Pleomorphomonas sp. T1.2MG-36: one gene and its partner. The protein of the gene in region 1 interacts with the protein of each later gene in a pairwise test. Links are inferred from orthologs where the notes say so. Each region holds a gene or a part of one and is shown in the gene's direction. Other genes may lie near its edges. The genes, in order: ligA and leuS.

Region 1 (14,465 bases):
CGGCCGAGCCCCTCGTCGACGCAGCGCCGGGCCAGCCGGGCCAGCAGCGCCTTGCCGACGCCCTGCCCGCGCGCCGCCGGATCGACGAAGATGTCTTCGAGGTAGAGCCCGTGACGGCCGAGGAAGGTCGAGAAGGAATAGAACCACACGGCGATGCCGGCCGGCTTGTCGCCGATGAAACCGAGCTCGCAGAACACGCGCGGATCGTCGCCGAAGAAGGCGGCCGCATAGTCCTCCGGCGTCGCCACCATCTTTTCCGACAGGTTCTCGTAGGCGGCCAGCGACCGGATGAAGCCGGCGATCACCTCGATGTCGTCGGGCGTGGCGGCACGCGTGGTCGGCTTGGGGCGCCGGGCGTGGCGGCCGAGACGAGGGGACGATGGGCTCATGGGGCAGTCTCCGTCACACCGCCCGGCGGCAGACCGACGTCGGACTTCGGCAGCTCCTTGAGCTTGGTGCCGGGGGCCGCCGGCGCGGTATTCTCCAACATCTTGCCGATGGCGTCGAGCGGGTCGCCGCCCGCCTTGTCCGCCCTCGCCTTTTGGGCGGCCAGGAGCGCCGCCGCCTTGGTCTTCTCGGCCAGCGCGGCCGCCGCGGCGCGCTCGCGCGCTTCCAGCATCAGCCGGTTGCGACGGTCGAGCGCCTCGCGATCGCGCAACACCTGTCGCGACAGAAGCTCGCGTTCGAGAATGTCGGCCTGCATCGTCAGCACGCGCTGCGTCTCCTTCTCGAGGGCGCGAATGCCGAGATAGGACGCGAAGGCGGTGACGTCGACGCGGCGGGATGGACCGCCGAGCGGCCCCTTGAACAGCACGGAAACCTGCGGCACGCCGCCGCCGACCGCTGCGTCGCCGGCATTGTGGGACAGGCGCCATTCGCTGTCGACGCTGAGGCGGGCGAGGTCCACCGTCGCCGAGCCGGAGCTGGCGCCGTCCTTCGTCGTCACCACGATGTTGGGCGCCCTCAGCGTGCCGCCGGCCAGCGTGAAGGCGGCGTCGAGCCGTTCGAAGGCGAGATCGCCCATGTCGACATTGTCGGTGAAGGCCTGCCGGATGCGATCTTCGCTGAGGTCCTTGCCGGCATCCGCCAGCCGGATCACCTGATCGAACGCCCGCGTCGTCATGTGGGCGAGCCGGCCGTCCCTGAGCGAGAAGCTGCCACCGCCCGTCAGCGACGACATCCAGCCGGCCAGCGTCCGTCCAGTGGCGTTGATCTGCACGTCGACGCCCAGTGCGCCGGTGACCAGCGGCCGCTCGTCGCGCCTCCAGGCGAGTTCATCCGCCGCCGCGCCGTCGAGGCGCAGCGTGCCGGATATGCCCGCCGTGCCGTCGAGATCGCGCTTGATCATCAGATCGCCGGAGAGCTTGCCGCCGGCCAGCGTCGCCTCGATGCCGTCGAGCCCCGTGCCGGATGCATTGCTGGACAAGGACAGCGACACGCTCTTGGCGGCCGGGCCACCCTCGATATCGAGCCGGCCGAACTTGAGGGCGAGATCGGTGTCGAAGCCGTCGATCAATGCCGAACCGAATGGCGCCTCCGGCCAGGGATTGCGGCTCTGGACGATCGGGAAGTCGAAGGAGGCCGGCCCGAGGACGGCCTCGCCGAGGCCGGCAAGCGAGCCTTCGTCAAAGGAAAGATTGCCCGTCACCTTCGGCACGGCGGGCGCAAAGTCGATGTCGATGTCGCCGACGGTCGGCACCTCGGCAAGCTTGCCCTCGATGCGGTTGACCCGAACCTTGCGGTTGCCGATCGACAGGTGGGCGGCGACATCGGCCGGCGTCGATCCCATCACGCCCTGGACGACGTTGCCCGACAGCACCAGGAGAGAGCCGACGTCCGGCGACTTCAGGTCGAGGTCGAGCTCGGCGCTCGGCGCAGCGCCCCGCACGAGCGTCGCCGAGCCGTTGAGCATCACCTCGGTGGGCCCCATGGCGCCGCGCACCACCACCGCGAGCCCGTCCTTCGACTTGCCCATGGCCGACAGCGTCAGGCTGCCGGCGCCCGTCTGGCCAACATCCGGCACCTCAAGACCGAACTGGCGCATCAGCTCGGCGCCGTCGGGGCCGGTCACGCTGATGTCCGAGGACATGTCGGCGGCGTCCCAGGCATCGACGCGCCCCTTGAAGGCCAGTTCGCCACGTATGTCGGTGGCGGCCGCCGAGCCGTTCAGTTCCACCCTGACGTCGGTCCCATCGCCGGACGCCTTGGCCAGCACCGTGCCCTCGATGCTTGCCGGCCCAAGGTGGGGCGCGGCGTCGCGCAGGAAGCCGACCACGGGCGCATTGGGCGCGAGAGCGCGGACAAGATCGGCGATGCCGTCCAGCTTCTCGGCCGAGACGCGCATCTGGATCGAACCGTCGGGCGTGGTCGTCACGTCGCGGATGGTTCCGGCCGCCGTGACGCGGGCGCCGGATAACGAGCGGACGAACAGGCGGTCGACGTCCAGCGTGGCGTCGACCAGCGAGGCCGACACGTCGAAGCCCTCGGCGCGGGTGTCGCCGGCGATCAGCGCCCCCACGGCGGCCTTGACCACCACGTCGGCACCGGCGCCCTGGCCGGTTGCGAGGCCGGCCACCGTCTGCACGTCGCTGAGCCTCAACTGGTCGGCGTCGAGCGACAGCGTCAGCCTTGGCTTGCGGCCGGCGACGCCGGGCGAGAAATCGAGCGAGCCACTGATCCGGCCCTCGTCAAGGCGGGCGTCGACCTCATCGAGCCGTAGCCCATCCATCGAGGCGGCCACCTTGGCCGAGAAGCGGAAGGGATCGAGGCCGACCTTCGGCCGGTTGGGCGCCCACCAGGCGACCAGCGTCGCCGGCTGTTCGGAGGCGAGCGTCACCTCGCCGTCGAAGCCGATGGTCGGCGAGGTGGCGAGCTGGCCGCGCGCGGTGAGCGACGACTTGCCCGGCAGCGTCGCTTCCAGCGTGTCGATGGTCCAGCCGGACGCGGCGGTCACGAGGTCGGCCCGCAGATCGGAAATGATGCTGCCGCCCACCACCACGCCGGGAATGTCGAAGCCGATGCGGCCCGGCACGCTCGGCACCGGCAGGCCGGCGATGGCGGCGCCGAAAGCGGCGAGCGCACCATCGAGGGAAACCGGCTTGTCCGGCCCCGCGCCCAGCGTGCGGTCGAGGTCGATCTGGCGGGCCGACAGCACCGCCTCGAAGCTCGGCACCGCCGCGAGGTCCAGCGTCGCCGCGCCGGAAATGGTGAACGGTCGCTCCTCGGCGCCGTAGCGGAAATCCAGCGCCTTGGCGAGCACCGCCCGGTTGGACACGTCGAGATCGGCGCTGAGCGACCAGGGCAAAGTCGCCTTGTCTTCCTTGGCGATCACCCGGTCGAGCGTCGCCTTGCCCGCCCAGGTCGGCCGATGGTTGGCGAACTTGAGCTGACCGTCGAAGCTGGCCGCCACCGGGTGGGCCGCCGAGCGCACGTTGGCCTTGAGCGCGAAGGCGCCGCTGCCGTCGGCGGCGCCGGTGGCCGCCTTGATGGAGAAGGTGTCGCCGCCGGCCCGTGCCGTGCCTTCCACCTTGTAGGGGCCGGCCAGAGCCGGCGCATCGAGGCGGGCCTTGATGCCATCCACCACCACGGGCAGGCTGTGCCGCGCATCGGCAATGACGATACGGCCGTCCTCGATGTCGACGCCCGACAGCATCACCCGGCTGGGATTGATGCCGATGCCGCCCTCGGCGGCCATCCATTCGAAGGCGCCGTTGTCGTCGATGCGGACGTTGAGCTCGGGCTGCACCACCTGCATCTCGGTGACGTGGATTTCGCCCGACAGCAGCGGGAAAAGCTCGATCTCCATGTTGAAGCGGCCGACGGTCATCAGCGGCGCGTTGGGGTCGTCGCCGATCACCACGTCGGAGAAGGACAGCGAGGGATAGGGCAACAGGCTGGCGTCGGCCGTCCCGCGAACGGACACCTTGTGTCCCAGAACGTGCGCCGCCTCCGTTTCGAAAGCGGCCCGATAGGCCGTCCAATCGACAAACAACGGCCCGACCAGCGCCACGAGGAGCGCCAGAATGACCGTGAATCCGATACCGAAATACAACGAATTCAGCGTCTTGGCTCCCGTATACCCACCTTGTGGGCGTCGGCGCGGCTCATCTTCGGCCACGCGCCGCCCCGCCCCGTCATCGTGCCGCCTTGCAAGGTTCGCACCACGGCACCGGCGCCCTCTCCCAAAGACTTAGCAAATCGGAACGCCGCTGGGAAACGAGGATTAAGACATAGTTCACCATTCGGCGCGGGTTCGTCTCGGCTGTCGGCGTCGCCCAAATATGGTAATCGGAGTGACCTTTTTCACTCCCGTGAGCCGTCATGACGCTTGCCGCAACGCTGTCCGCCGCCCTCCTGCTGCTGCTCCTGCCGGGACCGACCAACGCGCTGGTCGCCGCCGCGACCGCGACGGGCGGCGCCGTCCGGCTGCTGGGCGCGCTGGCCGCGGTTCTCGCGGCTTACGGGCTGGCGCTGACGCTGCTCGGCCTGGGCGCCGGCACGCTCGCCGAAGTCCTGCCCACCGCCGCTCCCATCCTGAAACTCCTGGCCTCGGCGGCGCTTCTGGTGTCGGCGATCAAGCTCTGGCGCGCCGACCCCGCCGCCGGAGCGGCCCTGCCGACGCGCCGGCTGTTCCTGATCACCCTCATCAATCCGAAGGCGCTGGTGCTTGCCTTCGCCATCCTGCCGCCCGGGCTGCCGTCTCCGGCTCTGCTCGCCGGAACGGCCGCGGCCATCGCCCTGGCGACGGTGGCCTGGGGCCTTGCCGGCCTCGCCATCGGCCGATTCGGGCGCCATCGCGTCGGCGCCGGCACCCTCAACCGGGCCACCGCCGCCGTGCTTGCCGCCTTCGCCGGCACGCTGATGATGACGACGGCTGTCGCGGGCCTCTGAGAGAACTTGCGCCCCGCCCGGGTATTCGGCTTTAACCGGAGCCGAGAAGAGTCCCCACGAGAGACGCGCGATGTCGGCCGAAACCAATTCCATTCCCGTCGAAGACCTCACCCAGGACGAGGCCGCCGCCGAACTCCAGCGCCTGTCCGCCGAGATCGCCCACCACGACGAGCTCTATCATGCCAAGGACGCGCCGGAGATTTCCGACGCCGCCTATGACGCGCTGCGCGGCCGCAACCGCGAAATCGAGGCGCGCTTTCCCGAACTCGTCCGCTCCGATTCGCCGTCGCTCAAGGTCGGCGCCCCGGTCTCGGAGGTCTTCTCCGAGGTTCGCCACGTCAGGCCGATGCTGTCGCTCGACAACCTGTTCAGCGAGGCCGACCTCCGTGATTTCGTCAAGCAGGTGAAGAGCTTCCTTGGCGCCAGCGAAACGCCCGTCTTCACCGCCGAGCCGAAGATCGACGGGCTCTCCATGTCGCTGCGCTACGTCGATCGTCGCCTCGTCACGGCGGCGACGCGCGGCGACGGCACCACCGGCGAGAACGTCACCGCCAACGTCCGCACCATTGCCGAGATTCCCGACGAACTGCCGGCCGGCGCGCCCGACGTCGTCGAGGTGCGCGGCGAGGTCTACATGAAGAAGGCCGACTTCGCCGCCCTCAACGAGCGGATGATGAACGAGAGCGGCCGCCTGTTCGCCAACCCGCGCAACGCCGCCGCCGGCTCGCTGCGCCAGCTCGACCCGAAGGTGACGGCCGGCCGGCCGCTCAGCTTCTTCGCCTATGCCTGGGGCGACCTGTCCGAGCCGCTGGCCCGGACGCAATACGACACGGTGAAGCGCTTCGAAGAATGGGGCTTCAAGGTCAATCCCTTGATGGCGCGCTGCCATTCGGAAGAGGAGCTTATCGCCCACTACCGGCTGATCGAGAGCCAGCGCGCCGATCTCGGCTACGACATCGACGGCGTCGTCTACAAGGTCGACAGCCTCGCGCTGCAGGAACGCCTCGGCTTCCGCTCGCGCTCGCCGCGCTGGGCCACTGCCCATAAGTTCCCGGCCGAGCGTGCCTCCACCACCGTCAAGGCCATCGAGATCCAGGTCGGCCGCACCGGCGCGCTGACGCCGGTCGCCAAGCTGGAACCGGTGACTGTGGGCGGCGTCGTCGTCTCCAACGCCACCCTGCACAACGAGGACTACATCAAGGGCATCGGCCAGGATGGCCTGCCGCTGCGCGACGGTCGCGACATCCGCGTCGGCGACACGGTGGTGATCCAGCGGGCCGGCGACGTCATCCCGCAGGTGGTCGACGTGCTGATCGACAAGCGCCCGGCCGATGCGGTGCCCTACGCCTTCCCCACCCTCTGCCCGCGCTGCGGCAGCCATGCCGTGCGCGACACCAACGAGAAGACCGGCAAGACCGACGCCGTGCGCCGCTGCACCGGCGGCCTGATCTGTCCGGCCCAGCAGGTGGAAAGCCTGAAGCACTTCGTCGCGCGTCAGGCCTTCGACATCGAAGGCCTCGGCGACAAGCAGATCGAGTTCTTCCACGCGCTGGAGGACGAGCACCTGTCGATCCGCACGCCGGTCGACATCTTCACCCTCGCCCGGCGCGAAGCCACCGGTCTCAATCGCCTGTCCAACTTCCCCGGCTTCGGCGCGACATCGGTGCGCAATCTGTTCGAGAGCATCGAGGCGCGGCGGCGGATCGACCTGCACCGCCTCATCTTCGGCCTGGGCATCCGCCACATCGGCGAGGGCAATGCCAAGCTGCTCGCCCGCGCCTACGGCTCGTGGGAGCACTTCTACGACGCCATGAAGAAGGCCGCCGACCGCGATCCGGAGACGCTGGCCGAGCTCGACGCCATCGACGGCGTCGGAGCCGTGGTGGTCGAGGCGCTGACCGATTTCTTTGGCGAGGATCACAACCGCGTCGCCATCGACGCCCTGCTCAACGAGATCACGCCGCTCGACGCCGAAGCACCGGTGACCACCAACAGCCCGGTGGCCGGCAAGACGGTGGTGTTCACTGGCTCGCTGGAGAAGATGACGCGTGATGAAGCGAAGGCCACCGCCGAGCGTCTGGGCGCCAAGGTGGCCGGCTCGGTGTCGAAGAAGACCGATCTGGTGGTTGCCGGCCCCGGCGCCGGTTCGAAGCTCGCCAAAGCGTCCGAACTCGGCATCGAGGTGATCGACGAGGACGCCTGGCTGGAAAGGATCAGGGGGCTTTAGACGCCCGACAGCTCGGCTTGAAACGAGCCGGGCATCGGCAGGCGACCTTGTCTGCGAGAGCTCGGAGTCAAAGGCTCCGAGCAGATCCAGCAAAACTGTCGCGTCGATCTCCGTCCTGAGGAAAGCCAGGGCGTTGGCGGTGAAAGCCGCTCCTCGCCAACGCCGTGATATCTGTGGGCGCCACAAGCCCGGAAATCGGGCTTGGAATCGCGGCCGGTCGAATATCTCCGCATGCGCTCAGCCGCGCGACCAGGAGATGGCAAGGGATGCCAGCTCTGGCGTCGCCGCCACGAGACCGCCTGCCGTGTCCAGGAAGTGACCGGGTTCGAGCCGCCAGGCATCGTTGTCCGCGTCCTCCGCGATGACCACCGGCGTACGGCCGGCCTTGGTCGCAAAGGCTCCCAGGAAATAGGTATTGATTCCTGAAGGTATCCCATCGGAGGTCATGGTCATGTCCTCTCTCCATCGAGAAAAGGCCTGATTGGCGGCCGACAAGACGATTTAACCTTCAATCCTTGAAGGACCGGTAAACGAAAACCAGAAACTCCCTTTCAAACATCAACAAAGCGGCGCACGGAACAAATGGAAATCCTTCGCTTTCCTGACGTACTGCATGAAAATACGCTACGTTAGTGAAAAATACCGAGCGAATTACCAATCATTAACCGACACGGGCCTCAGGGAGAATGATCCCGGCCCGGCGCACGACACTCTCGCCCCCGACGCCCTGTTGCTTTATTGTTCTCGTCATGACTGCTTCCCAGAATCACGACGACACCGACTTCGACGCCTCTCCCTCGCTGGGCATCGCCGCCCGGGCCATGGCCGCCGCGCGACCCGGCACAGGCGCCGTCGGCTATCTCCAGGGCATGAACCCCGAGCAGCGCGAGGCGGTGGAAACGTTGGATGGTCCCGTGCTGGTGCTGGCTGGTGCCGGCACCGGCAAGACGCGCGTCCTGACCACCCGCATCGCCCACATTCTGGCGACCCACCGCGCCTTCCCGTCGCAAATTCTGTCGGTGACTTTCACCAACAAGGCGGCGCGCGAGATGAAGGAGCGCGTCGGCAAGCTGGTCGGCGGCGTCGTCGAGGGCATGCCATGGCTCGGCACCTTCCACTCGATCGGCGTGCGGATGCTCCGGAAGCATGCCGAGCTTGTCGGCCTCAAGAGCAACTTCACCATCCTCGACACCGACGATCAGATCCGCCTGATCAAACAGTTGATCCAGGCCGACGGCATCGACGAGAAGCGCTGGCCGGCCCGGCAGTTCGCCTCGGCGCTCGATGGCTGGAAGAACAAGGGCCTGAGGCCGGCCGACATTCCCGAGGGCGAGGCGCGCGCCTATGTCAACGGCCGGGGGCGGGAGCTCTACGCCGCCTATCAGGCGCGCCTCAAGGTGCTCAACGCCGTCGACTTCGGCGACCTGCTGCTCGAAGCGGTAACGCTGCTGCGCCAGAACCCAGACGTTCTCGCCGACTACCACAAGCGGTTCCGTTTCATCCTGGTCGACGAGTATCAGGACACCAACGTCGTCCAGTATCTCTGGCTGCGCCTTCTCGCCCAGGGCTCGCACAACATCTGCTGCGTCGGCGACGACGACCAGTCGATCTACGGCTGGCGCGGCGCCGAGGTGGACAACATCCTGCGCTACGAGCGCGACTTCCCCGGCGCCAAGGTGATCCGTCTCGAGCGCAACTATCGCTCCACCGCCCACATCCTCGGCGCCGCCTCGCACCTCATCGCCCACAACGAGGCGCGCCTGGGCAAGACGCTGTTCACCGACCTGCCGCAGGCCGACGACGAGGACAAGGTGTTCGTCGCCTCGGCCTGGGACTCGGAGGAGGAGGCGCGGTCGATCGGCGACGAGATCGAACGTTTTCAGCGGGGCGGAACGCCGCTCAACGACATCGCCATCCTGGTGCGTGCCTCCTTCCAGATGCGCGAGTTCGAAGACCGCTTCGTCACCTCCGGCATTCCCTATCGCGTCATCGGCGGCCCGCGTTTCTACGAACGGGCCGAGATCCGCGATGCCCTCGCCTATTTCCGCGTCGTCATGCAGCCGGCCGACGACCTCGCCTTCGAGCGCATCGTCAACACGCCGCGCCGCGGCATCGGCGACACCTCCGTCCGCACGCTGCACGACTACGGCCGTGTCGAGACGGTGCCGCTGACCGAGGCGACACGGCAACTGGTCGCCACCGAGGAGTTCAAGGGCAAGACGCGCACGGCCCTGCGCGATTTCCTGGCCAGCATCGAGCGCTGGCGCGATCTCGTGCCGGCCATGAAGCACACCGAGCTTGCCGAGCTGATCCTCGACGAGAGCGGCTACACCGCCATGTGGCAGAACGACCGTTCGGCCGAGGCGCCGGGTCGCCTTGAAAACCTCAAGGAACTGATCCGCTCCATGGACGAGTTCGAGAGCATGGAAGGCTTCCTCGAACACATCTCCCTGGTGATGGACCGCGACAGCGGCGAGGAGCTCGACGCCGTCTCCATCATGACGCTGCATTCGGCCAAGGGTCTGGAGTTCGACACCGTCTTCCTGCCCGGCTGGGAAGAGGGCCTATTCCCGCATCAGCGCGCCCTCGACGAGGGCGGCCGAGCCGGCCTGGAAGAGGAACGCCGCCTCGCCTACGTCGGCCTGACGCGCGCCAAGAAGCATTGCCTGATCTGGTTCACCTCCAACCGCCGCATCCACGGTTCCTGGCAGTCGTCGATCCCCTCCCGCTTCCTCGACGAGCTGCCGGCCGCCCATGTCGAGATCAAGGAAACCGGCAGCGCCTACGGTGGCTACGGCTCGTCCTTCGGCCGCCAGAACCCTTACGGCGCCTCGCGCTTCGACAGCGTCGAGCGCTTCCAGTCCAACTACGAGACGCCCGGCTGGCAGCGCGCCCAGAAGGCCCAGAAAGCCGGCAGTCAGGCGGCGGGCGGCCGTGGCGGCTTCTCCTCGCCGGCTCAGCAGTCCTATGGCCGGGCGCAACCCAAGCTGATCGAGGGCGAGCTGATCGCCAAGTCGGTGGTATCAGGGGCGCCGAAGTTCGGCGTCGGCGACCGGGTGTTCCACGTCAAGTTCGGCCCCGGCACGGTCTCCGCCGTCGAAGGCAACAAGGTGACCGTCGACTTCGACAAGGCCGGCCAGAAGCGGGTGGTGGACAGCTTCCTCGACAAGGCGTGAGCGCCCACATCGTCATAAAAGCCTCTCCTCACCGTGCAAAACTGCGTATTGGCGCTTGAGTCCGGGCGTCCAGGCACGCCAAGATTGCTTAGGCGGCTCAGGCAGGAACTGGCGCCGCACGAACGGGGAGACAGGAGCATGACGAAAAGACTGGCCATCGGCATTCTTTCGGCGGGCGCACTGGCGCTTTCGGCCGGCACGGCACTGGCCGACTTCCAGCTCACCATCCTGCACATCAACGACTTCCATTCCCGCATCGAGGCCATCAACAAGTTCGATTCCACCTGCTCGGCCAAGGAGAGCGACGCCGGCGAGTGCTTCGGCGGCATCGCCCGCGTGAAGAGCGCCATCGACGACAAGCGCAAGGAACTCGACGGCGCCAACCTCCTGGTGCTCGACGCCGGCGACCAGTTCCAGGGCTCGCTCTACTACAGCACCTTCAAGAGCGCGCCGGTGGCCGAGTTCATGAACGGCATCGGCTTCGACGCCATGGCCATCGGCAACCATGAGTTCGACGACGGCCCGGCCGAGCTCGACAAGCTGATCGGCGCGGTGAAGTTCCCGATCATTTCCGGCAACACCGTCAGCGCCAAGGGCTCCCTGCTCGACGGCAAGTACAAGGGCTACATCATCAAGGAGATCGGCGGCGAGAAGGTCGCCGTCGTCTCGGTGCTGGCGAAGGACACCTCCGAGACCTCCTCGCCCGGCAAGGACATCACCTTCGAGGACGAGATCACCTATCTCCAGAAGGCGGTGAAGGAGATCGAGGCCGAGGGCGTCAACAAGATCGTCGCCCTCACCCACGTCGGCTACGTCAAGGATCAGGAAATCGCCGCCAAGGTCGACGGCATCGACGTCATCGTCGGCGGCCACAGCCACACCTACCTGTCCTCCACCGACGACAAGGCGTCCGGCCCCTATCCGACGCTGGTGAAGAACCCGTCCGGCATCGAGGTGCCGATCGTCACCGCCTACGCCTATTCCAAGTATCTCGGCGACCTCACCGTCAACTTCGACGACAGGGGCGTCGTCACCGCCACCAAGGGCGCGCCGATCCTGCTCGACGCCTCGGTGACGCCGGACGAGGGCTACGCCGAACGCGTGAAGGAACTCGGCAAGCCGCTTGAGGAACTGAAGGCCAAGGTAGTCGGATCGGCCGCCGACGCCATCGACGGCGATCGCAAGTCCTGCCGCGCCGTCGAATGCTCCATGGGCAACCTCGTCGCCGACGCGGCGCTCGACCGCGTCGCCAGCCAGGGCATCACCATCTCCATCGCCAATGGCGGCGGCCTCCGCGCGTCGATCGACGCCGGCGACGTTTCCATGGGCGAGGTGCTGACGGTGCTGCCGTTCCAGAACACCATCGCCACCTTCCAGATCGACGGCGCCGGCATCAAGGAAGCGCTGGAGAACGGCGTCAGCGAGGTCGACGAAGGCGCCGGCCGCTTCCCGCAGGTCTCGGGCCTGAAATACACCTTCGATCGGTCGAAGCCGGTCGGCAGCCGCATCACCTCCGTCGAGGTGAAGGATGGCGACGGCTTCGTGCCGCTCGATCCGGCCAAGACCTACGGCGTCGTCACCAACAACTACGTGCGTGGCGGCGGCGACGGCTTCAAGACCTTCGCCGACAAGGCGGTCAACGCCTACGACTTCGGACCGAACCTGGAGGACGTGGTGGCCGAGTATCTGACCACCCACAATCCCTACAAACCCTACACCGACGGCCGCATCACCGACGCGACGCCGGCCGACTACGTGCCGCCGAAGAAGTAGGCACCCCAAGGGCATGTGATCGACGCGACGGGCGGAGCTTCAGGCTTCGCCCGTCGTTGCGTTTGCGAGGGACGCAAATCCTTCCGAGGCCGCCCGCGGCGATCAGTCGCGCGGCAGCGACAGCCCGAAGCCGATGATGGCCGCCCCGCGCAGCAAGAGATCCACGCGCAGCACCAGATCCACGCGCAGCACCAGATCCACCGCCACGAGGCGATCGAACCCGCTGAAGGCATAGGTCGCCCCCCACAGCCAGAGCAGCAGGAACAGCCCCATCAGGCCGCTCGTTCCCAGCCACGTGAAGGCGCTGCCGGTGGCAAGGGTGAGGCCTATCCAGATGCGGAGAAGCGACGACGCGGCCAGCAGAAGCGTGAAGAGGGCCGGCGACATCGAGAGCGCCAAGCCGGGATCGAACGTCAGCACCACGCCGAGGCAGGTATCCAGCACGCCGAGCGACACCCAGTCGCCGTAGATTTGCGGGCTGCCCATCCACAGGATCAGCAGGATCTGGAGCAGGCCACCGACGAGGGAGGCCAGCCCGCCCAGATAGTCGCCGGTCGGCCCGCCGACCAGGAAGGAGGCGACGGGAAACCCCGCAAGGCCGAGGAGCATGCCTCCGAGGGCGCAGAGCCGACGCCAGTCTCCCGGGGCGCCGAAGCGCCCCGACGTCCGGTCGTATCGGGTCTTGAAGGCCCGCAGCATCCGCACGGTCAACCCGGAAGTCGCCCTGCGGATCGGGAGGCACCGCTGGGAAGGCCGGCCGAACCGGGCTTTTCTCGGCATCGCATCGTCCCCCATTCTCCGAAGCGGGCATGCTCCATCGGCTTGGTCAGGTCCCAACCGGATGGATCCGATGCCACGCCACGTAGAGCGCCGGCAGGAACAGCAGCGTCAAGACCGTCGCCACCGCCAACCCGCCGATGATGGCGAAGGCCATCGGGCCCCAGAAAATGGTCGGCGCGATCGGGATCATGCCCAGCGTCGCCGCCGAGGCGGTGAGCAGAATGGGCCGGAAGCGGATCACCGCCGCCTCGATCACCGCGTTCCAGTCGTCGAGACCGGCTCGCTTCTCCTGCTCGATCTGGTCGATCAGGATCACCGAGTTGCGGGCGATCATGCCGATCAGCGCCAGCACGCCCAGCATGGCGACGAAGCCCAGGGGCTTCTGGGCGACGAACAGCGCCATCACCACGCCGATCACCCCGAGGGGCGCCACGCTCAGCACCATGAACACGCCGTTGAACGAGCGCAGTTGCACCATCAGGATGGTCACCATGAGGAACAGCATCAACGGCACCACGGCCATCACCGAGGCCTGCGACTTGCCGCTCTCCTCGATGGCGCCGCCCGCATCGATGCGATAGCCGTAAGGAAGGCTCGCGGCGATCTCGTGGATAGGACCGCTGAGCGATTGCACGATCGAGGCAGGCATGGCGCCGGGCGCCGCGTCGGCCGCGATCGTCAGCGTCGGGCTGCGGTCGCGCCGCCACATCAGCGGGCTTTCGATGCCGTAATCCACCTGGGCGACCTGGCTGAGCGGCACCGACTTTCCGCCCACGAGCGGCAGTTGCAGGGTGCGGACGCTGGACAGCGACATGCGCTCCTCGGCCTTCGCCCGGATCACGACGTTGACGAGATAGATGTCGTCGCGCACCTGGGTGACGGTTCCGCCGGAGACGATGGCGTTGATCGCCTGCGACACTTGCAGCGAGCTGAGCCCAAGCAGGCGGGCCTGATCCTGGTCAACATGGATCTTGATCGTCCTGACCGGCTCCATCCAGTCGTAGTTGATCTTCTGGACGCGCCCGTCGGCATTCATGGCCGCCGCGACGCGGAAGGCGATCTCCCGCACCTTGTCCTCGGACGGGCCACTGACCCGGTATTGCAACGGCCAGCCGACCGGCGGACCGAGCTCCAGCGGATAGACGCGACCGATGACATTGGGGAACTCCTCGGTCAGCGCCGTCTCGAGCTTGGCCTTGACCCGGTCGCGTTCGGCCAACCCCTTGGTCACCACCACGGACTGGGCGAAGAAATCGTTGGGCAGTTGCAGGTCCAGCGGTAGGTAGAAACGCACCGTGCCACGGCCAACGTACGTGCTCCAGTGATGGACGTCGGCGTCATCAGACAGGATCTTGTCGATCCTGGCCGAAATGTCCCGCGACGCCTCGATGGAGGCATTCTGCGGCAGTTTCAGATCGACGAGCAGTTCGGGGCGGTCCGACGGCGGGAAAAACTGCTGCGGCACGAAGCGCATGCCGTAGACGGCGACGCCGAGCATGACGAGCGTGAGGCCGATGGTCGCCCAGCGCCAGCGCATGACGGTGGAGAGGACCGCACGGAAGGCCCGGAGGATCGGCCCGTGCCCCGCCTCGTGATGTCCGCCCTTCGGCGCCTTCAGG
Region 2 (14,699 bases), on another replicon or contig:
AGTCGTTGCGGAAGTTCGTGCGTCGGATGATTTTCACCCTATTTCCCTCTTGGCGCTTGCGTCCGTCACGCTATGGTCTTGGCATCGATCGGAGTCGGTGCGCCGCTCCGAGCAATCTCGAGACAGACCGGAAAGAGGTGCCCCATGAAGATCGTGACGGCCATCATCAAGCCCTTCAAGCTCGACGAGGTTCGAGACGCCTTGACCTCGCTCGGCGTTCACGGCCTGACGGTCACGGAAGTCAAGGGTTACGGCCGCCAGAAGGGCCACACCGAGATTTATCGCGGTGCCGAATACGCCGTCAGCTTCCTGCCCAAGCTGAAGATCGAGGTGGCGGTGCCCGCCATCGAAGCGGAAAAAGTGGTCGAGGCGATCGCCTCGGCGGCCAAGACGGGCCAGATCGGCGATGGCAAGATCTTCGTCTACGCGATCGAGCATGCCCTTCGCATCCGCACCGGCGAGCAGGACGAAGAAGCGCTCTGAGGTGTCGTGGCGCACAGGGTTAAAGAGCGTTTAACCATGGGTGCCTAAAGTGGCCGGCAGCAGAAAAGGTCCGGCCGCCTTCGGGCGGCGGGCCGAATCACCCGTTGCCCGAGCCCTGGTTACATGTCGCCACGCGTGCCGCTTCCCCTTTCTCCGTTTCAACGCCTCGGTCGTTTGATCGCCGGTGTCGAGCCGGGCCGCCCTCCGATCGACGTTTCGGTCGGCGAGCCGCGTCATCCCGTACCCGAATTCGTCGGTCCGGTGCTTTCGGGCGCGTTGGCCGATTTTGTTCGTTATCCGCCGATCAAGGGTACGCCGGCTTTCCGCGCGGCCGTTGCCGGCTGGGCCGAACGGCGGTTCGGCCTTCCTGGCGGGGCCATCGACCGCGATGACGGCGTATTGCCGCTCAACGGGTCGCGCGAGGGGCTTTTTCACGCGACGCTCACCGCTGTTAGGCTTGCCGGCAGCGACAAGGGCGTGCGTCCGGCGATCTTGTTGCCCAATCCCTTTTATGCCGTCTATGCCGCCGCTGCCGAAGCAGCCGGGGCCGAACCGGTGCTTGTCGCCGCCAATCGCGAGGATGGCTTCCTGCCGCGTTTCGAGAGTTTGCCGGCCGATGTTCTCGCCCGAACGGTGGCGGCCTTCCATGCCAGCCCGGCCAATCCGCAAGGAGCCGTTGCCGATCTCGGTCGGCTCGAAGGGCTGGTCCGCCTGGCGCGGGAGCGCGGTTTCCTTCTGTTTTCCGACGAGTGCTATTCGGAAATCTGGCGCGGCCGAGCGCCCGACGGCGTGCTTGCCGCGGCGTTCGGCATCAGCGGCGAATTGTCGGGCGTCGTTGCCTTCAACTCGCTGTCCAAGCGCTCCAATCTTGCCGGTGCCCGATGCGGTTTCGCGATCGGCGACCCCGCTTTCCTGAAAGCGTGGGCAGCCTTGCGCAACGTGACGGCGCCCCAGGTGCCGATGCCAATCCAGGCAGTGGCGGTCGCCGCGCTCGCCGATGAGGCACACGTCCGTGAAAATCGCCGGCTTTACGATCTCAAGTATGCTGCCGCCCAGGAGATGCTGGGCGGTCGTTTCCCGGATCTCGTGCCGCCCGGCGGCTTCTTCCTTTGGCTTGATGTCAGTCGTTGGGGCGGCGGTGAAGAGGTGACGGCCCGGCTCTGGAAAGAGCAGGGCGTCAAGGTTGTGCCGGGTGGGTATTTGTCGGCAACGGATGCCGATGGCATCAATCCTGGGGCCGACTTTGTTCGCATCGCCATGGTCGAAAGCCTTGAGACAAGTCGCGAGGCGCTGAGCCGTCTCTCGGAGGTTCTGTCATGAGAGCAGAAATGAGGACCAGTCCCCGTCTTCGCGAGACCGGCGGCCGGCTCGACGGCCCCTACGAGCCGCGCCCGGTCAACGCCCGCCGCGCCGCCAATCTCAAGGAACTCGACAAGCGGATGCGGCGCGCGGCGCCGACGCGCGAGGATCGCTTGCGGCAGGCGATGCTGCGCAACATCGCCGGCGCATCGGGCTTGATGCTGATCGCCGGTGTCGCGGCTCTGTCGGCGGCGCTTGCCACCTGGTCGGTGGACGATCCGAGCTGGAGCCATATCGCCGATGGACCGACACGCAACGTCATGGGTCCGGCCGGCGCGGTGGTTGCCGACCTGATCATGCAGCTCATCGGCCTCAATGCGGCGTTGTTCCTGGCGCCCGTGGTGATCTGGGGTTGGCAGCTGACCATCGGCCGCATTCCGCACGTGGCGCGCAACCGGCTGATCGGCTGGCTGATCGGCACGCTGATCGGCGCCGCGTTCATGGGCGCCCTGCCGCCAACCACCGGCTGGCCTTTGCCCACCGGTCTTGGTGGCGCCATCGGCGATCTGATGCTCCAGCTGCCGGCCGCTTTCAATAACGGCATCCTTACCGACACGCTGCGACTCATTGTGCTGATCGTCACCGGTCCGTTGGCGCTGGCCGCCATGATCTACGCTTCGGGCGTGCCCGGTCATCGTATCGTCAATCCCGTGGTGGCTGTCGACGACGATGAAGACGACGAGGAAGAGGACGGGAGCGAAAGCCGCATCGGCGCCCTCATCGGGGTCGCCGGCCATTGGTGGCTGACGCTGCGCGCCAGCCTGTCCCGCCGCCTCTTCCATCGTCCGGCCTTCGCCTATCCGGGTGAGGAATATGATGACGAGGGCGAGGACGATTACGAGCCGCCGGTCTCGCGCCGGGCCGAACCAACCCTTGCCGGCCGGCCGCGCCCCGCTGCTGCGCCCGTTGCCGATGACGAGGATGAGGACGACTACGAGCCGCCGGTTGCCGAGCGGCGCGTCGGCCGCGTCGAACCTTCCTTCTCTCCAGTCGAGCGGCCCCGGCCCGCGGCCCCGGAAGCGGTGGTCGAGGAAGACGAGGACGACGATCCGCCGCCGTTCGATCTTGACGACCGCCTGTCCGATTACGACGAGACGGAGTTGATTTCGCCTCCGGAGCCGGTCGCCGTGGCGCCGGCGCCACGCGCCTTCGAGCCGCGTCCCGCTCCGCTTCGCGGTCCTGCTTCGCGCATAGGCAAGTCGGCCGCGCCGCAGGAGAAACCGGCGGCCCGCGTCAAGGCGCCCGCGCCGCCGATGCAGCCCAGCAAAAGGGCCAAGGGTGGCACGCAGCTGTCGCTGCTCGACGAGGCCCGTTTCGAGTTCCCGGCCATCGAGCTCCTGGCCGAACCCAAGGGCGGAAATGGCGTTCAGTACACGCCGGACAGTCTGGAGCAGAATGCCGGCTTGCTGGAAGGCGTGCTCGAAGACTTCGGCATCAAGGGCGAGATCTTCAACGTTCGCCCGGGGCCGGTGGTGACGCTTTATGAACTGGAGCCGGCGCCCGGCATCAAGTCGTCCCGTGTCATCGGCCTGGCCGACGACATCGCCCGCTCGATGAGCGCGGTTGCCGCACGCGTCGCCGTCATTCCCGGCAAGAATGCCATCGGCATCGAGCTGCCCAACCAGCGGCGCGAGATGGTCTATCTGCGCGAACTGATCGCCAGCCAGGACTTCGAGAAGTTCAAGGGACGGCTGGCACTGGCCCTCGGCAAGACCATCGGTGGCGAGCCGGTGATCATCGATCTTGCCCGTACGCCGCACATGCTGGTGGCCGGCACGACCGGTTCGGGTAAGTCGGTGTCGATCAACACGATGATTTTGAGCCTCCTCTATCGGATGACGCCCGAGGAGTGCCGGCTGATCATGATCGATCCGAAGATGCTGGAGCTCTCGGTCTACGACGGCATTCCCCATCTCCTGACGCCGGTGGTCACCGATCCGCGCAAGGCCGTGGTGGCTCTCAAGTGGACGGTCCGAGAAATGGAGGACCGCTACAAGAAGATGTCCAAGGTCGGCGTGCGCAACATCGAGGGCTTCAATGCCCGCGTGGCGCAGGCGATCGAGCGCGGCGAGAGCATCAACCGCACCGTCCAGACCGGCTTTGACAAGGAGACCGGCGAACCCATCTTCGAAACCGAGGAGATGGAACTCAAGCCGCTGCCGTTCATCGTCGTCATCATCGACGAGATGGCCGATCTGATGATGGTGGCCGGCAAGGAAATCGAGGGCGCGGTACAGCGTCTCGCCCAAATGGCCCGCGCCGCCGGCATTCACGTCATCATGGCGACGCAACGTCCGTCGGTCGACGTGATCACCGGTACGATCAAGGCCAACTTCCCGACCCGTATCTCTTTCCAGGTCACCTCGAAGATCGACAGCCGTACCATCCTCGGCGAGCAGGGAGCCGAACAGCTCCTCGGCCAGGGCGACATGCTCTACATGCAGGGTGGCGGCCGCATCCAGCGCGTCCACGGTCCGTTTGTTTCCGACGGCGAGGTGGAGGCGATTGTCGCTCACCTCAAGACGCAGGGAACGCCCGATTACCTCGAAGCGATCACAGCCGACGACGAGGAAGAGAGCGGCGGCGGCGAATCGGCTCCGGTCGATGAAAATGCCGACCTTTACGAACAGGCTGTGGCGCTGGTGCTGCGCGACAAGCGCGCGACCACAAGCTACATCCAGCGCCGGCTCGGCATCGGCTACAACCGCGCCGCCTCTCTCATCGAGCGGATGGAGAAGGAAGGGCTGGTCGGTCCTCCCAACCACGCGGGCAAGCGCGAGATCCTGATGCGCACCAGCGAAGATTGACGGATGTCCTCACAAACGAGACAACAGGGCGTTTCCCTCAGGCGAGGGGAGCGCCCTTTGTCATGTTAGCGGTGGCTCCGATGGATCGTATCCTGATCTCCGCCTGTCTGCTCGGTCGGCCTGTCCGCTATGACGGATCCGGAAAGCGGCTTGCCGATTCGCGTATCGATCGCTGGCAGGCTGAAGGGCGACTGGTGCCGGTCTGTCCCGAGTTGTTGGGCGAGCTTACCGTGCCGCGACCCGCCGCCGAGATTGTCGGTGGGTCCGGCGAAGATGTGCTGGCCGGGACGGCGCGCGTGCTGGCAGCCACCGGCGAGGATGTGACGGCCGCTTTCCTTGCCGGTGCGGAGGCGGCGCTCGATCTCGCCCGGAAGACCGGCTGTGGCCGCGCGCTCCTCATCGATCGCAGTCCCTCCTGCGGCAGCCTCAGCATCTACGACGGGACTTTTTCGGGGCGCCGGATCGTTGGAAGCGGCGTCGTTGCCGCGCTTCTCGCCGCCCATGGCATCGACGTTTACGCCGACCACGAGATCGATCGCCTTGCCGAAGCGATGGCGAACTCTCCCTTACGGGAACCCTATGCGGGGTAGGGCGTTGTCTCTTGCGCCGGCCCTGCGGCCGCAACGGACTTCCCGACGGAGACCCCCATGGCAGACAGCATTCTCGTTCTCGGTGCCACCGGTACCATCGGTCAGCTGGTCGTTTCCGAGCTGGTGACGAAGGGCGAAACCGTGAAAGCGGCCGCTTTGGACGGACAGACGCATCCGGACGCCTCGGTTCTTCGGTTCGACTACCGTGATCCTGCCAGCATCGCGCCGCTTTTCGAGGGAGTTGACCGCGTTTTCGTGCTGATGCCATCGGCCCCGCTCGATGTCATCGCCGCCCTGATGCCGGTCATGCGGCATGTGGTCGATCGCAAGGTGAAGGCGGTGTTGTTGTCGACCATCGCCGCCGATACCTCCGAGGACAACCCCTATCGGCGCCTTGAGCTTGTGCTGGAAAACTCCGGTTTGCCCTTCGTCATTCTTCGCGCCAACTGGTTCGCCGACAACTTCCGCACGGTCTGGAAGGATGCCATTCGAACCGGCGAGCTGGAATTGCCAACCGACGAGGGGCTTATCAGCTTCGTCGATGGTCGCGACGTCGCCGCGGCGGCGGCCGCAGCGCTGACCAGTTCCGACTTCGACGGCCAGACCCTCGTGCTCACCGGACCGGCCGCGCTGCCGTTATCGCGTGCCACCGAGGTGATGAGCCACGTCATGGGGCGTCCGGTAGTCTTCAGGACCATCGCGGCTGCCGATTACGAGGCGCGTCTGGCTGCCGAAGGGCTGCCGGAGAAACTGATTTCCGAGCGTATCGCCGAGTTTGAGACCATCCGTGGCGGCAAGGCATCGATCGTCAGTCCGGCCGTCGAGAAGATGACCGGCCGGCCCCCGCGCTTCTTCGAAACCTTCGTCAAGGACCATGCGACGGATTTCGTCGGCACCTGATCCTTGATTCGATTCCGTCGATCTCGCCGCGGTCGGACGGAAAACACCGGCCTCGGTGCTCCAGAGCATTGACCCTAGGGACCGTTTCTGATGATGGTCATGCCGTGAGTTTTCGCGCGGCCGCGCGCCCTTGGCGCTGCCGACCCCGCGACAGGCGTGGATCAGAGCAGAAGACGAGACGATGGCGACCGAGCGATACAATGCGCGCGAAGCGGAAACGCGCTGGCAGAGGGCCTGGAACGAGGCCAAGGTATTCGAGACGAAGAACGACGATCCGCGTCCGAAGTATTATGTCCTCGAGATGTTTCCGTATCCGTCCGGCCGCATCCACATGGGGCACGTGCGCAACTATACCATGGGCGACGTCGTAGCCCGGTACAAGCGCGCCAAGGGCTTCAATGTGCTGCATCCCATGGGCTGGGACGCCTTCGGCATGCCGGCCGAGAACGCGGCGATGAAGGGGCACGTTCACCCCAAGACGTGGACCTACGAGAATATCGCCACCATGCGCAGCCAGCTGAAGAGCATGGGGCTGTCGCTGGATTGGAGTCGCGAGTTCGCTACCTGCGACGAGGACTACTACACGCAGCAGCAGAGATTGTTCCTGGACTTCATGAAGGCCGGCCTTGTCGACCGCAAGAAGTCCAAGGTCAATTGGGACCCGGTCGACATGACCGTGCTCGCCAACGAGCAGGTGATCGACGGCCGTGGCTGGCGCTCTGGCGCGCCGGTTGAGCAGCGCGAGCTGACGCAGTGGTTCCTGAAGATTTCGGACTACTCCGAAGAGTTGCTCTCCGCCCTCGATACGCTCGACCGCTGGCCGGAGAAGGTCCGGACCATGCAGAAGAACTGGATCGGCCGGTCGGAAGGCCTGCGCGTCCGGTTCGAGGTCGACGGAGCGGCGGTGGCCGGCGAACCGACGATCGAGGTGTTCACGACGCGTCCGGATACGCTGTTCGGCATGAGCTTCCTGGCGCTTTCCGCCGATCACCCGGTGGCAAGGGCGCTGGCCGAAAAGGATCCGGTGGTCGCCGCCTTCTGCGAAGAGTGCCGGCGTATCGGCACCTCGGCGGCAGCGCTCGAGACGGCCGAGAAGAAGGGCATGGAGACCGGTCTTTCGGTGAAGCATCCCTTCAACGGCAAGAGCTATCCGGTCTACATCGCCAATTTCGTGCTGATGGATTATGGCACCGGCGCCATCTTCGGCTGCCCGGCGCACGACCAGCGCGACCTCGATTTCGCCCGCAAGTATGCTCTCACCGTCACGCCGGTGGTGCTGCCCGAGGGAGCCGACCCCGCCGCCTTCGCGGTGGGCGATGTCGCCTATACCGACGACGGCAAGCTCTATAACTCCGCGTTCCTCGACGGCATGGAAGTCGAGGCGGCAAAGGATCTCGTGGCGAGCAAGCTCGAAACGACGACGCTTCATGGCGCGCCGTCGGCCAAGCGGCAGGTGAACTATCGCCTGCGCGACTGGGGTATTTCGCGCCAGCGCTACTGGGGATGCCCTATCCCCGTCATTCACTGCGAGGCGTGTGGCGTGGTTCCGGTTCCGGCCAAGGACCTGCCGGTCCGGTTGCCCGAGGACGTCGAGTTCGATCGTCCTGGCAACCCGCTCGACCGGCACCCGACGTTCACGAAGTGCGTCTGTCCAGAGTGTGGCAAGCCGGCACGGCGCGAGACCGACACCATGGACACCTTCGTCGATTCGTCCTGGTACTACAGCCGCTTCACCGAGCCGCACGCCCAGACGCCGACCGTGCCGGAAGTGGTCAATGCCTGGCTGCCGGTCGACCAGTACATTGGCGGCATCGAGCACGCCATCCTGCATCTCCTCTATTCGCGCTTCTTCACCCGCGCGATGAAGAAGTGCGGCCATGTCGGTTTCGACGAACCGTTCCGGGGCCTGTTCACCCAAGGCATGGTGGTGCATGAGACCTACAAGTCAGCGGATGGTGAGTGGCTGTCGCCGGCCGATGTCGAAATCGTCGAGGAAACCGGTGCTCGCAAGGCGCGATTGATCTCCTCGGGTGCGCCGGTCAAGATCGGCCCGATCGAGAAGATGTCGAAATCGAAGAAGAACACCGTCGATCCGACCGACATCATCGACAGTTTCGGTGCCGACACCGCTCGCTGGTTCATGCTGTCGGACAGCCCGCCGGAGCGTGATGTCGAGTGGACCGAGGCGGGCGCCCAGGGTACTGCGCGGTTCCTGCAGCGCGTTTGGCGTATCGTCTCCGAAGCGTCGGAACTGGTGCCCACCGCCGGTCGCGCCGAGGGCGGCGACAAGCTGGCGCTTTCGCTACGCAAGGCGGCGCATAAGGCTTTGGCCGCCGTCGAGGAGAGCATCGAAGGCCTGCGCTTCAACGTGGCGCTCGCCAAGATCTACGAGCTGGTCAATACGCTCGGTGGCGCACTCGCCAATGAGAAGGCGCTGCTGGCTGCCGATGGCACCGCCGCTGCCGCCTTGAGCGAGGCGACCGGCCTGTTGGTCCGCATGATGGCGCCGATGACGCCGCATCTCGCCGAGGAAAGCTGGGCAGCTCTCGGTCACGACGGTTTGGTGGCCCATGCCGACTGGCCTGTTGTCGACCGGTCGTTGCTGGTCGAGGACGAAGTGACGATGCCCGTTCAGGTCAACGGCAAGAAGCGCGCCGACGTGACCGTGGCGCGTGCCGCTTCGTCGGCCGAGGTGGAAGCCGAGGTATTGAAGCTCGAAGCCGTGATCAAGGCGCTCGACGGCAAGAGCCCGAAGAAGGTCATCGTCGTCGCCCAGAGGATCGTCAATGTGGTCGTCTGATATGCTCCGCCGCGGCGCCCTGTTGCTCATGGCCGCCGGCTTTCTCGCCGCCTGTCAGGTTCGGCCGGTCTACGCGCCGGCCGGTTCTGTGGCGGCGGGCGGCAACCCGGCCATAGTCAGCGAGCTCGCTTCGATCGCCATCAAGGGACAGACCGACCGTGTGCCGCAGGCGCTGATCAATGAGCTGATCTTCCAGCTGCGCGGCGGCGGTGCCCTGGTCGAGCCGAAGTATCGTCTGGATCTCATCCTGACGACGCGCGTTACTGACCTCGCCATCCGTGCCCGCGAGGGTATTCCGGCCGCCAGGCTGGTATCGCTCACCGTCACCTATACGTTGACCGAAATTGCCACGCGCCGGGTGATCACCTCGGACAACGTCTATACCACGTCGTCTTTCGACGTCGGTTCGCAACGCTATGCCAACGTCCGGGCCCAGCAGGATGCAGAGGACCGGGCGGCGCGTGCGGCGGCGGCCGACATTCGGCTGCGTCTTGCCTCGGCGCTGATCGGCAAGGATTAAGGCGATGGTGGCGGCGCGCGCCCAGGAGGCCGATCGCCTCGTTGCGCGGCCGCCGCAGGACATAACCTTCTATCTGGTCTACGGGCCGGATACCGGGCTCGTTTCCGAACGGGCGAGGGCTATTGCGTCGGCCTTTTCCGATCCCAGCGACCCTTTCGCGTTGGTGCGCATCGAGGCGTCCGAACTGACGGCCAACCCGACACGGCTCGCCGACGAAGCCTATGCAGTGTCGATGTTCTCGAGCCGACGCGCGATTCTCGTCCGCGATGGTGGCGGTCGCGCCGATCTTGCCGGCCGTTTCCGGGCATTGTTCAAGGAGCCGCCGATCGACACGGCAATCGTCGTCGAGGCGGGGGATCTCAAGAAATCAAGTCCGCTGAGAGTGCTGTTCGAGCAGGAGAGCCGGGCCTACGCCATACCGTGCTTTGCCGACGACGAGCGGTCGATCGGTGCGTTGGTCGACGAGGAAGTCAGAACGGCTGGCCTTTCCATAGCTTCCGAAGCGCGCGCTCTGTTGGTGTCGCTTCTGGGGGGCGATCGCCTGATGACGCGCGGCGAGATCCAGAAGCTCTGCCTGCACGCCCATGGCAGCGGAACCATCACGCTTGCCGACGTCGAAACGCTGATCGGCGACAGTTCCACCTTTGCCGTCGACGAAGTGATCGATGCAGCTGCTGGAGGCATGCTGCCGGCACTGGTCGAGGGACTGGCCAAGGCACGGGCCGAAGGCGTCGATGCCGGCCAGATCGCCGGTGCGGCGCTTCGGCATTTCATGTTGCTGGACGAGTTGCGTGCCGCCGTCGATGGTGGCGTTGCCCCTGGAGATGCGGTGAATGGTGCCCGGCCGCCGGTTTTCTTCAAGCGCAAGGGCAAGGTGGAGGCAGCGCTTGGGCTGTGGTCACCGGCACGGCTCGCGCGGGCAATCATCGTTCTGGGTGAAGCGGCGCGCGATGCTCGCCTCAACCCGTCGCTTTCCGCCGATATCGTCGGCGAGACGCTTCTGACGCTCGCTCGCGCCGCCGATCAAGCGGCTGGCAGACGCCGTCGTTAGAGCGCCGTTCGGTTTGACCGAATCAGACAGATCGGCGCTCCAAGTCCCGCTTGCGCAGTATCGATTCCCGTCTCACTCCGGTCGGACGACGCCCCTGGCTTCAAGCCGGGCCTATATGCCCGAAGGCTTTCAAGACCCGAGCATATTGTTGCCTCCGATGCAGTGGGGACACTGCCGGCAGTTCGGTCAGTGGTCGCCAGCGCCACTCCAGGAACTCGGGAGGCTCCTCGGTATGGGCGGCGGCGACCGTGATCTCGTCTTCCGAACCGGCGAGGCGGAAGGCCACCCAGCGCTGCCGTTGACCCCGGAAAGGGTACAGCTTGTGAATTCGGGCGCCGCGAGCCGGAAAATCGTAGCTCCACCAATCGTCCGTGACGGCGATCAGCTCGACGCTGGCAACGCCGGTCTCCTCCCAAAGCTCGCGCCGTGCCGCCGCTACGATGTCCTCGCCGGGGTCGATGCCGCCCTGGGGCAAAGCCCAATCGGCTCCTTCGAAGAAGACTTCCGGGTCCGGCCAGCCGAAGGGATTGGAATAGGCCCGGCCGGAGAAGACAAGCCCTTCCGCATTGAACAGGCAGATGCCGACGTTCGGGCGGTAGGGAAGATCAGGCAGGAGAGGTTCGCGCTCGGCTGGATCCGGCGGAGCGAGGGCGGCCGGAAGACGGGCGGTCAAGCGGGCACCGCCAAACCAGCGAAGGCGGTGGCGATCTGTTCGTAGATCGGGCGCTTGAAGGCAACGACGAGACTCGGGACCTCCGACAGCGGCTTCCAGGCCCAACGGGAGAATTCCGCCGGATGGGCACCGCCGCCCGGGCTCAGGATGTCGATTTCGTCATCCTGGCCGAGAAAGCGGAAGGCAAACCATTTTTGCGTCTGGCCGCGCCATTTCTTCTGGAAACGGCCGGTGGCGAGATCGTCGGGCACGTCGTAGCGATACCAGTCCGGCGCTTCGCCCAGGAGCTCGACCGTTCGTACCGAGGTCTCCTCCCAAAGCTCGCGCCGTGCGGCTTCGAGCGGCGTTTCGCCATCGTCGATACCGCCTTGGGGCATTTGCCAGGGGGCCGCATCCAGCGTGTCTTCGAGGTCGGCACGATGGCCAACGAAGACGAGACCGGCGCGGTTGATCAGCACGGCCCCGGCGCAGGGGCGGTAGGGCAGGTCGGCTCGGGAGGTCATGAGGGGCTCAATTCTGCTGCGGAATGGCGGTGATCGGCACAAGCGTGATGCCGCGCCCATCGAGGCCGGTCGTCCAGCTGGCGAGCGCCTTCAGCGTCGCCGGCCGGGCGCTGGCGACGCCGACGGCAAGGCCACGTGTCCGGGCGATCTGTTCGAGCTGGGCGAGGCGGCCGGTAATTTCGGCAGGCGCCGGCACGGCGTCGATGACGAGATCGGCCTTGGCGAAAGCAGTCTTGAACTTGCCGGCAGACTGTTCGGCAATGCTACGCGGCGAGCTGCCATCGTCCAGATAGAGAAGGCCACGCAACGCGATTTCCTGCATCACCGGATCGAGCGCGGCGGCTTCGGACGTAAACCGGGCACCCATGTAGTTGACGACGCCGACATAGGTGGTGAAACGCCCCATCACCCGATGAAGGTTCTCGATGTTCTGGCGATCATCCTTGCCGACGAGCAGAGTGTTCTCGCCCGGGTCATTGTCCGGATAGTCGAAGGGTTCCAGAGGCACCTGCAGCAGCAGCTCGTGGCCGTCCTGCCGTGCCTTGGCGGTCCAACGATCGAGGCTGGCACCATAGGGGGCGAAACCGAGCGTGACCTCGGCCGGCAGCGAGGACAGCGCCTCCTGGGTTCCTGTCTGGCTGAGGCCGAGGTCGCCGACCACGATCGCGATCTTCGGTGAGGCGCCGACGAAGCCGGGCACCGGGCGGGCGTAGACGTCGACTGGCCGCCGACCGTCGGCGGCAACGCGCGGCAGCGGGCCGAAGGGCGATGCTTCGACAAGGGCGGTGTCGGCTTCGACGGGCAAGGCCACGGCTTTTTCGGTGCCCGAAGGTCCTTCCACGGTCACGCCTGCCTCCGGCTTGGTTTCGCTCGGTGGCGGCAGGAGTTCGCCAGTGCCGGACTTCACGCCGACCGTGGCGATGTCGGCACGCGCGTAGCCGGTTTCCGACGTCTCGATCTTGGCGCGGGCATAGGGTTCGCCGCCGAGCGGGTCGTTCACGACCATCAGCCAGACGGCAAGACCGGCAAAGAGGCAAGCCGTGACGACGGCGGCGATGGCGCCCACCGGCACGCGAAACTTCCGGCTGCCGGAGCCACCGAAGCCGAGAGGATTGGTGAGGTCGTTCATGGCGCGCGAGATCCGGCTACAGGCGACCGTCCTGATTCGGTCCCTCGAAGCTTAGTTCAATCCTCGGCGGCGCGGTATGCCGCCGAAACGCAACGGGCCGGAGAAGATCTCCGGCCCGTCGTTATCGCTGGTCTTCGGCTCAGTTGGCGACGGGATCGTCGCCCTTGGGCGGGAAGGCGGCGTTGGCCTGCAGCCCGCGCAGCAGATCGAGCGCCAGGTTGAGCTGCTTGTCGTCCTTGGGGTCGGCCGGCACATAGGCCTGGCTGCCGGACGCCTCGGTGCCTTCGGTCTCGCTCTTGAGATGGCCCTTCAGAGAAGCCTCGCCCTTGGTCTCGGTCACTTGGTTCTTGAGGTCCTCGGGCAGGTCCTGCAGGACCTCGATGTCGGGATGGATGCCCTTGGCCTGGATCGAGTTGCCCGACGGCGTGTAGTAGCGCGCGGTGGTCAGGCGGATGGCGCCGTTCGAGCCGAGCGGAATGATCGTCTGCACCGAGCCCTTGCCGAAGGACCGCGTGCCGAGGATGGTCGCCCGGCGGTGATCCTGCAGCGCGCCGGCCACGATCTCGGATGCCGAGGCCGAGCCGCCGTTGATGAGCACGATCACCGGCTTGTTGCCGACCAGTTCGCCAGCCTTGGCGGCGTAGCGACGGGTGTCGCTATCCTGACGACCGCGCGTCGAGACGATCTCGCCCTTGTCGAGGAAGGCGTCGGAGACGGCGATCGCCTGGTCGAGCAGGCCACCTGGGTCGTTGCGCAGATCGAGCACGTAGCCCTTGAGCTTGTCGTCGGGGACGGCGGCCACGATCTTGTCGATCGACGTCTTGAGGCCGTCGAAGGTCTGAGCGGTGAACTGGGAGACACGGATGTAGCCGACATCGTCCTTCACTTCGTAGCGCACGGACTGCATCTTGATGACGTCGCGAACGATCTTGACGTCGAAGGGCTTGTCGGTGCCGCGCGCCACGGTGAGGGTGATCGACGAGTTGATCGGTCCCCGCATCTTGTCGACGGCGTCGTTGAGGGTGAGACCCTTCACGTCGGTGCCGTCGATGGCGGTGATCAGGTCGCCTGCGCGGATCCCTGCCTTGGCGGCGGGTGTGTCGTCGATCGGTGTGACCACCTTGACCACACCGTCTTCCATGGTGACCTCGATGCCGAGTCCGCCGAACTCGCCCTTGGTCTGGACCTGCATGTCCTGATAGCTCTTGGCATTCATGTAGCTCGAATGCGGGTCGAGCGAAGTCAGCATGCCGTTGATGGCCGCCTCGATCAGCGCCGGTTCATCGGGCTCCTCGACATAGTCCGAACGGATGCGCTCGAACACGTCGCCGAACAGGTTGAGCTGGCGATAGGTGTCGACGCCGGCGGCCACGGCCGACCCGAAGCCGGGCAGACGGTGCTCGAGGGTCAGTGTGGTGATGCCGGCGCCGAGAACGGCGCCCGCTGCGAGTAGCGACAGTTTTTTGATCATCCGCTGACCTTCCGATCCTGCGACGCGACCCACCAGGGAGAGGGGTCGATCGAAGTTCCACCTTTGCGAAATTCGACGTAAAGCACGGGCTGCGTAACGCTGGCATCCAATACGGCGGCGCTGGCCAACCGCTGGTTTCCCATGACACCGACGGGCTCGCCCGTCAAAACAAATTGATCCAGCTGGACGTCGATCCGCTCCATGCCGGCAAGCACGACATGATAGTCGTCGCCGGCATCGAGGATCAAGAGCTGTCCGTAGGACCGGAACGGCCCGGCATAAACGACACGACCGTCCGCTGGCGACACCACGCGTGCTCCCGCGCGGGTGGCTATGGCTTGGCCCTGAGAGAGGCCGCCAAGTCCGTTGTCATCCCCGTAGGACTGCAGATTGACGCCGCGCACCGGCGGTAT

The links.
Region 2: the proteins of ligA (region 1) and leuS interact in binary tests that used the Escherichia coli proteins (3 or more experiments, as listed by UniProt). The link is inferred for Pleomorphomonas sp. T1.2MG-36 from one-to-one orthologs.

The regions. Positions count from the first base shown.
Region 1 is NZ_CATNLY010000001.1:1,107,518-1,121,982, forward strand. The notes cover bases 4,593-7,538. They hold ligA (NAD-dependent DNA ligase LigA), read left to right. Parts: upstream 4,593-4,960; coding sequence 4,961-7,117; downstream 7,118-7,538. Other genes in these bases: QQZ18_RS05215 (hypothetical protein), read left to right, coding at 4,593-4,890; QQZ18_RS05225 (hypothetical protein), read right to left, coding at 7,355-7,538. Also shown: QQZ18_RS05205 (GNAT family N-acetyltransferase), read right to left, coding at 1-389; QQZ18_RS05210 (AsmA family protein), read right to left, coding at 386-4,051; more of QQZ18_RS05215, read left to right, coding at 4,321-4,592; more of QQZ18_RS05225, read right to left, coding at 7,539-7,570; QQZ18_RS05230 (ATP-dependent helicase), read left to right, coding at 7,867-10,293; QQZ18_RS05235 (bifunctional metallophosphatase/5'-nucleotidase), read left to right, coding at 10,432-12,066; QQZ18_RS05240 (hypothetical protein), read right to left, coding at 12,169-12,675; QQZ18_RS05245 (efflux RND transporter permease subunit), read right to left, coding at 12,893-14,465. UniProt on the Escherichia coli protein: DNA ligase that catalyzes the formation of phosphodiester linkages between 5'-phosphoryl and 3'-hydroxyl groups in double-stranded DNA using NAD as a coenzyme and as the energy source for the reaction.
Region 2 is NZ_CATNLY010000045.1:45,795-60,493, reverse strand. Bases 5,960-9,139 are described here. They hold leuS (leucine--tRNA ligase), read left to right. Parts: upstream 5,960-6,320; coding sequence 6,321-8,939; downstream 8,940-9,139. Other genes in these bases: lptE (LPS assembly lipoprotein LptE), read left to right, coding at 8,926-9,139; QQZ18_RS17845 (NmrA family NAD(P)-binding protein), read left to right, coding at 5,960-6,139. Outside these bases: QQZ18_RS17865 (P-II family nitrogen regulator), read left to right, coding at 145-483; QQZ18_RS17860 (aminotransferase class I/II-fold pyridoxal phosphate-dependent enzyme), read left to right, coding at 607-1,803; QQZ18_RS17855 (DNA translocase FtsK 4TM domain-containing protein), read left to right, coding at 1,812-4,649; QQZ18_RS17850 (DUF523 domain-containing protein), read left to right, coding at 4,730-5,239; more of QQZ18_RS17845, read left to right, coding at 5,297-5,959; more of lptE, read left to right, coding at 9,140-9,459; holA (DNA polymerase III subunit delta), read left to right, coding at 9,464-10,510; QQZ18_RS17825 (RNA pyrophosphohydrolase), read right to left, coding at 10,611-11,183; QQZ18_RS17820 (RNA pyrophosphohydrolase), read right to left, coding at 11,180-11,686; QQZ18_RS17815 (divergent polysaccharide deacetylase family protein), read right to left, coding at 11,694-12,815; QQZ18_RS17810 (S41 family peptidase), read right to left, coding at 12,955-14,286; QQZ18_RS17805 (murein hydrolase activator EnvC family protein), read right to left, coding at 14,283-14,699.